DNA from 3 places in the Micromonospora sp. NPDC000316 genome. Region 1 is predicted to be linked to each of the others. Evidence: riboswitches for the same ligand, from Rfam matches in the RefSeq annotation. Region 1 holds a riboswitch; each other region holds the start of a gene.

Region 1 (2,215 bases):
GGTCAGAGCAGCGACATGTGGACGTGGTCGGTGTGGTTCGACGGCCCGCTGTACGACTTCCATCCGGTCGCCGGGAACCAGATCTGTCGGTTCCAGATCACGTAGTAGATGCCGAGTCGGTCGGCGTTGCGGATGAGGAACGCGGCGACGTTGTTGCCGTACGTGCGGGTGTCGTCGTTGTGCCAGGGGCTGAATCCGCTCTTCTGCAGCGACCAGTCGCAGGCGCGGCCCTTCGGGTGCTCCCACGGCCCGCCGGAGCGGTAGCAGCCGACAAACCGGTTGAAGCCGGCCCGCTTGACCTCCTTGTACGCGTGCAGGGTGCGTGGCGTGACGCAGCCGGAGGTGGTGGGGTCGTCCTCGCTGCACGACTGCGGCTTCCAGTCACCGTCGGCGGTGCGACCCGGGCCGATCCGGGCGACCGGCGAGGTGGCATCCACCAGGCCGCCGGTGAAGCCCTTCCCGCCGACGAGGGAGAGCGCCTTGTCCGCCTCGCTCTTGCGCTTCGCCATCAGGGCGGTCTGCTTCTGCTGCTCGCGGACCTCCGTGTCGAGGGCCAGCTTGGCCTGCTCGGCGCGGGCCTTGACCGTGTTGACCTCGGCGAGCTTCTTCTCGTTGACCATGTTCATCTCGTCGAGCGTCGCGGCGCGCTGGACGAACGAGTCGGGAGCGTCGCTCTCCAGCAGCATCGCGATCGCGCCGATCCGGCCGGTTCGGTACGACTGGGCGGCGATCTGCCCGACCTGCGGGGCCAGCGCCTCCAGATCGGCCCTGGCCCGGTCGACCTCTATCGCCAGCTCAAGCTGCCGCTTCTTGGACTTGTCCAACTTGGACTTGGCCGCGGAGTAGTCGCGGTTGGCCTGCTCGATGACGTCGTTGAGCAGCTTCGGCTCGCCGTCCTCCTCGTGCCCGGACGGTGTGGGGGTCGTCGGGGCGGCGTGGGCCGGGAGGGGCCCGGCAAGCACGGTCAGTGCGGCGATCACGGCCACCACGGGTGTCAACCAGCGGCGTAGGGGTGCCGTCACAATGTTCCCTTCCGTCGACCGCCGACCGGGTTAGCTGACGGGTTCGGGGCGGAAGCGGCCCCTACCGCTGATGCGGATTCACCCCACGTGCCTGGGTCCCCGGCTCGCCGGTTGGCGATTGGGCGGTGGCACCGCAGGCGCCGCTTCGCGCCTACATCGGTAACCGGCAGCGAGGTTACCCGAGAGTCGACCGGGTGAGCTACGCCTGGATGCCGACCAAAAGCGTCATTTCGCCATGGCGTTGAGTGACAAGTGACGTGGCCTTCAGGGCGACTGCCCGACCCGGTCACGCTGAGGAGTGTCACCATGCCGTATCTGTGCTCCTGTTCGAATGCGGCCACGGATCGGTGGCGGTGGGTGGGGGTGGGGTCCGCGTCGGGTCCGACTCGTCGGGTCGAGCCGTTCGCGGTGAGCCGAGAGCCGCCAGTGCCTCCGTCCGGTCCGGACGGGGTCGCGGGGCGGGAGCGTCTGCCGACGGAGTGGCATCCGGGCGCCCGGCCGCCGTCACCACTGCGGCCAGCCCGGTGGTCAGCGGCACGGCGGCGATCAGGCCGAGTGTGGCGACCGCGCTGCGGACGATCTCCTGCGCGAGGAATTCACTTGTGAGGATCTGCGCGATCGGCCGCGAGTCGGCGGTGAGCAGGAGCAGCAGCGGTAGTGATGCGCCCGCGTACGCCAGGACGATTGTGTTGACCGTGGAGGCGATGTGGGCGCGGCCGACCCGGGTGGCCGCCCGGTAGAGCTGCAACCGGGTCAGCCCCGGGTTGGCGTTCGCCAACTCGGTGACGGTGGCCGCCTGGGTGACCGTCACGTCGTCGAGCACCCCGAGCGAGCCGATGATGATCCCGGCGAGCAGCAGGCCGTGCAGATCCACGTCGCCCTGGAACATCGACAGCGTCGTCGCCTCCTCGCTGCCGAAGCCGGTGAGGTGGGTCGCGGCCGTGGCGATTGTGGCGAGTACGCCGGTGAGGACCAGGCTGCCCAGGGTGCCGAGCACCGCTACCGAGGTCTGCGCGGTGACCCCGTGCGTCAGGTAGAGCACCACGAACATGATCAGCGCCGCACCGACCACCGCCACCAGCAGCGGTGACCTGCCGGCCGCGATGCCCGGCAGCACGAAGGTGAGCAGGATGGCGAAGCTGGCCGCCAGCCCTGCGAGCGCGGCGAGGCCCCGCCACCGGCCGAACGCGACG
Region 2 (2,215 bases), on a different contig from region 1:
CCACACCCGGCTACGCACCGAGCCGGACGGCCTGGTGCGGATCGACGTGGAGATCACCCTGCGGGCGCCGGCACCCCTGTTCCGGTACGCGTTCCGTCAGGCCCGAGCCGCCCACCTGGCCCTGGCCGCCCGACTCGGCGCGGCCCTCGACCGCACCGGCGACCCCCCGACCCCCGCCTGACACACACCGGCCGGCGCCCACGTGAGCGGGGCGCCGGCCGGGCAGGGGTCAGGTCGGGTCAGTAGACGGACAGGTGCACGTGGTTGGTGTGGTCGCTGGACGGGTCGCCGCCCGCTCCGCTGTAGGACTTCCACCCACTGCTGGGTAGCCAGATCTGCCTGTACCAGATCACGTACAGCACGGCGAGCCGGTCGGCGTTGCGGATGAAGTACGCGGCCAGGTTGTTGCCGTACGTCTTGTCGCCGCCTGTGGCGTCACCGCCGAAGCCGCCCTTCTGCGCGGCGAAGTCGCAGGCGCGGCCCTTGGGGTGCTCACCTGAGCCGCCGGAGCGGTGGCAGGAGACGTACCTGGTGAAGCCTGCGGCCTTGGCCTGGTTGAGGGCGTGCAGGGTGCGTGGGGTGATGCAGCCGTTGGCCGGGGTGGGGTCGTTGATGCTGCACGACTCGGACGGCCAGGAGCCGTCGGAGTTGCGCGGCGCGGCCTTGGCGTTGGCGGTGGAGGTGCCCCGGTTGGAGTTGGTGTCGGCGGCGGTGGATTGCGACCTGGTGGTTGCCACGGTGAGGGCCCGCTCGGCCTGCTCCTTGCGCTTGGCCATCACCTCGACCTGCTTGCGCTGTTCGCGGATCTCGCCGTCGAGGGCGATGCGGGTGCGGTTGGCCTCGTCCTTGGTGGCGTGGAGGTCGCGCAGTGCGCGGTCCTCGTTTGCGGCGACGACGTCCAGCGAGGCGGCCCGGTCCATGAAGCCTTCGGGGGTGTTGGTGCTGAGCAGCGCCGAGACGGTGCTGAGTCGCCCGGTGCGGTACGCGACGCCGGCGATCTCACCGACCTTGCCGTTGCGCTCGCTCATCTCGGCTTCGGTGGCCTTCAGCTTGGCGGCGAGTTGCTGCTGCCGCTGAATGGAGGTGTCCAGGAGGCGCTTCGCGTCGAGGTAGCCCTTGCTTGCCGCGTCCAGTTGGGCCCGCAGGGCCGGGGTGCCACCCTCTTCGTCGTCGCTTGGTGCCGCGGCGGCGCGCTGGGCGCCTGGGGGAGCGGCCGAGGCTGCGCCGGCCGGGATCGCGACGCCGAGGGTGAACATCATGACGATGAGCGCCGCCAGTCGGGCGGCGGGGGGTCGTGCTGGTGCCACTGTGCGTGTCCTTCCGTCAGCCGCCGACCGGGTTAGCTGACGGGTTCGGGACGGAAGATCCCTACCGCTGACGCGGATGCACCCCAGGAACATGGTTCCCCGGTTCGCCCTCTCGGGTGATTAGGCGGCGGCCCCCACCGGCGCCGGGAGGGCGCCGCCGGGTGGTGGCCGGGAGCCAGCCTACCGGTGCCGGTGGGGCTGATGCAGCAATTGTGACTGAGGGTGCCCACGCGGTCACCAAGGATTCCGACTAAAGGGACAAATAGGGGCAGAAGCCGGTCACCAGGCGACGGCGCCGCAGGCTCCGGGTGCCGCCCCGGGTTCGATCTGCAACGTGGCGTGCTCGATCCGGAAGTCCTCCTGCAGGGCGGTACGCGCCGCGCTGAGCACCGCGCCGACCTCCGCGTCCGGGGCCATGGTCAGGTGTGCGGAGGCCACCTCCATGCCCGAGGTGAGCGTCCAGACGTGCAGGTCGTGCACCTCGACGACGCCGGGCACGGCGGCCAGCCGGTCGTGCACGGCGGTGACCTGGAGGTGTTCCGGTGCGGCCTGCACCAGGATGCGGACCGCGGCACGGCCGAGCCGCCACGTGCGCGGCAGGATGAACACGCCGATGGCGACCGCGACCAGCGGGTCGGCCCACCACCAGTCGGTGACCGTGATGAGCAGTGCCGCGCCGATCACGCCGAGCGAACCGAGCAGGTCGCCGAGCACCTCCAGGTAGGCGCCCTGGAGGTTGATGCTCTCCCGGGCCCCGGTGCGGAGCAGGGCGAAGGCGACCACGTTCGCGAGCAGACCGAGCACGGCCACCGCGAGCATCGGGCCGGCAATCACCTCGTGCGGATCGCCGAATCGGCGGATCGCCTCGATCACCACGTAGATCGCCACGCCGGAGAGCAGGACGGCGT
Region 3 (2,215 bases), 470 kb from region 1:
GCTTGCGCAGGCCCAGCCGGTCCAGCCAGCTGCGCTCCGGCCGTACCGTGCGGGCCGGCAGCGTGACCCGCTGGCCGTCGTCGGTCACCCGGGACTCGCCCGCGCCGATCGTGGTGAAGACCTCGTCGGCGAAGGCCGCCGCGGCGTCGGCGCTGTCCGCGCCTGCGTAGCGGGCCACCGCGCCGTACCAGGCGGCCGGGTCGGTGCCGGCGCCGACAGGCGCACCCAACTCCCGTTGGTACGCCGCCAGCAGCGCCGCTCCGCCCCGGATGTTCACGATGGCGTCGGTGCGTAGCGACTCCGGGGCCGCGCCGGTCAGCGCGGCGGCGGCGTCCACGGTCTGTAGGGCGGCGCTGGGCGGTGCGGGGTCCGCGGCTTGGCGGGGGGCCAGCGCGGTACGCGATTCGTCGCCGCGCGGGTCCTCGGTGCCGGCGTCGTGGTGGCCGCGTCCGGGCAGGGCGGCCACGTGCCGGGCGTCGGTCAGGTGCATCGGGCCGTAGCCGCCGCTGGTGCTCGGTGTGCCGGCGTTGCTGTCCCAGCGCGACTCCAGATAGGAGACGCCGAGCAGCACGTCGGTCGGTACGCCGTATTCGCTGGCGGCTGCGGCGTACTGCTGCTGACGGTCGGCTGTGGGTGCGGCGGCGGCCGGACTCGCGGACAGCGGCAGCGCGGTCGCGGCGACAATGGCGGTGACCAGCAGTGCGTGCCGGCCGGACGACAGGGTTGGATGGTGCATCGAACCCCCTAGATTGCGTGGGTAACTGTGAGGTCACCCTCCCGCCGGCCGGGAGCCCGCGTCAATACCTTTCCATATCTCGACAGGCTCAGAAGGAAACTTTCGCCCACGGTCCGTGACATCTCCGGACCGGTACGGAGTGTCACGGCCCCAGCGGTTGCGGATCGGTAACGGCCGTCTCTACTCTGGTCATTTGTCGGCCCGGTGGCAGGTCTGCCCGTCCCGGGCGGTAACGGACCGACACCGCCGAGTCGCTTCAACAGCGAGCCGGGGACCCAGGTTCCCCGGGGTGAATCCGCAGTTCCTGCGGTAGGGCGCCCACTTCCCGCCCGAACCCGTCAGCTAACCCGGTAGGCGGTCAGGAAGAAGGAGTACGGAACCCCGGTGGCACTCCATGCCCCGCGGCCGTCGTCCGGGCGGTCGGCGTCAGCCGACCCGACATCGACAGTGCCGCGTCCACGCTCGTCCCGCTTCGCCGCCGCCCTCGCCGCCCTCGTCGGCGTTGCCGTCGTCCTGACCGGCAGCGCCACGGCGGCCCACGCGGACCCGTCCGTCGCCGAGATCGAACGTCAGATCGACGCCGACTGGAACAAACTCGAACCGATCATCGAACGGCACAACGCCACACGTGCCGACCTGGCCGCCAAGCGCAAGCAGGCCGACGCCCTGGCCGCCCGGATCGCTCCGCTGGAGCGCCAGGTCGACGCCGCGATGGACAAGGTGAGCGCGCTTGCCGTCCGCGCGTACATGGGCGAGAACGTCTCCACAGTCAACGCCATGCTCGGCAGTCGGTCGCCAAGCGAGATGGTCGGCCAGTTGGAGATGCTCGACCGGTTCGCCCACAACCAGCAGCAGGACGTGCAGCAGGTGTCCGACCTGCGCGACGAGCTGGCCCGACAGAAGGCGCCGCTGGACGAGATGGTGGCCCAACTGACCCTTACCGAGGCTCAGTTGGCGGCGAAGAAGAAGCAGATCAACGCGGAGATCGATCGGCTACAGAAGCTGCGCCTCAAGGTGTACGGCAACGGCGGCGGCGGTCCACTGCGTCCGGCGCCCTGCCCGGCCAGCTACCCGGGCGGCGGCGCGGGCACGGCCGTCAAGTTCGCATGCGCCCAGATCGGCAAGCCCTACGTGTGGGGCGCCGAGGGCCCGAACTCGTACGACTGCTCCGGGCTGATGCTTGCCGCGTGGGCCAAGGCCGGGGTGTCCCTGCCGCACAACGCCGCCGCGCAGAGCCGGGTGACCAAGGATGTCAGCCGCGCCGACCTGCGCCCCGGTGACCTGGTCTTCTACTACAGCGACATCCACCACGTCGGCATGTACGTCGGCGACGGCTGGGTGGTGCACGCCTCCCAGGCCGGTCAGCCGGTCAAGATGAAGAAGGTCGACGACGGCCCGATCCACAGTTACGGCCGCCCAGGCTGAACCTCTGCTGGTCGAGGGCCCGTCGGGATCCGTCCCGGCGGGCCCTCGTCGTTC

What was found. A riboswitch is a leader RNA that binds a small molecule or an ion and turns the genes downstream of it on or off. The one in region 1 is predicted to bind cyclic di-AMP.
Region 2: linked by a shared signal. The riboswitch ahead of ACFY2Q_RS09095 (coiled-coil domain-containing protein) and the one ahead of ACFY2Q_RS00680 (coiled-coil domain-containing protein) in region 1 are both predicted to bind cyclic di-AMP.
Region 3: linked by a shared signal. The riboswitch ahead of ACFY2Q_RS02980 (NlpC/P60 family protein) and the one ahead of ACFY2Q_RS00680 (coiled-coil domain-containing protein) in region 1 are both predicted to bind cyclic di-AMP.

What each region holds. Positions count from the first base shown of each region.
Region 1 covers NZ_JBIAZG010000001.1:154,103-156,317, reverse strand. Annotated here, with positions in the region: gene ACFY2Q_RS00680 (coiled-coil domain-containing protein) at 3-1,022, opposite strand; cyclic di-AMP (ydaO/yuaA leader) riboswitch at 1,027-1,157, opposite strand; gene ACFY2Q_RS00675 (YibE/F family protein) at 1,324-2,215, opposite strand, start outside.
Region 2 covers NZ_JBIAZG010000003.1:185,679-187,893, forward strand. Annotated here, with positions in the region: gene ACFY2Q_RS09090 (SRPBCC family protein) at 1-181, shown strand, start outside; gene ACFY2Q_RS09095 (coiled-coil domain-containing protein) at 240-1,307, opposite strand; cyclic di-AMP (ydaO/yuaA leader) riboswitch at 1,313-1,444, opposite strand; gene ACFY2Q_RS09100 (cation diffusion facilitator family transporter) at 1,587-2,215, opposite strand, start outside.
Region 3 covers NZ_JBIAZG010000001.1:626,913-629,127, reverse strand. Annotated here, with positions in the region: gene ACFY2Q_RS02985 (N-acetylmuramoyl-L-alanine amidase) at 1-736, opposite strand, end outside; cyclic di-AMP (ydaO/yuaA leader) riboswitch at 971-1,107, shown strand; gene ACFY2Q_RS02980 (NlpC/P60 family protein) at 1,121-2,161, shown strand.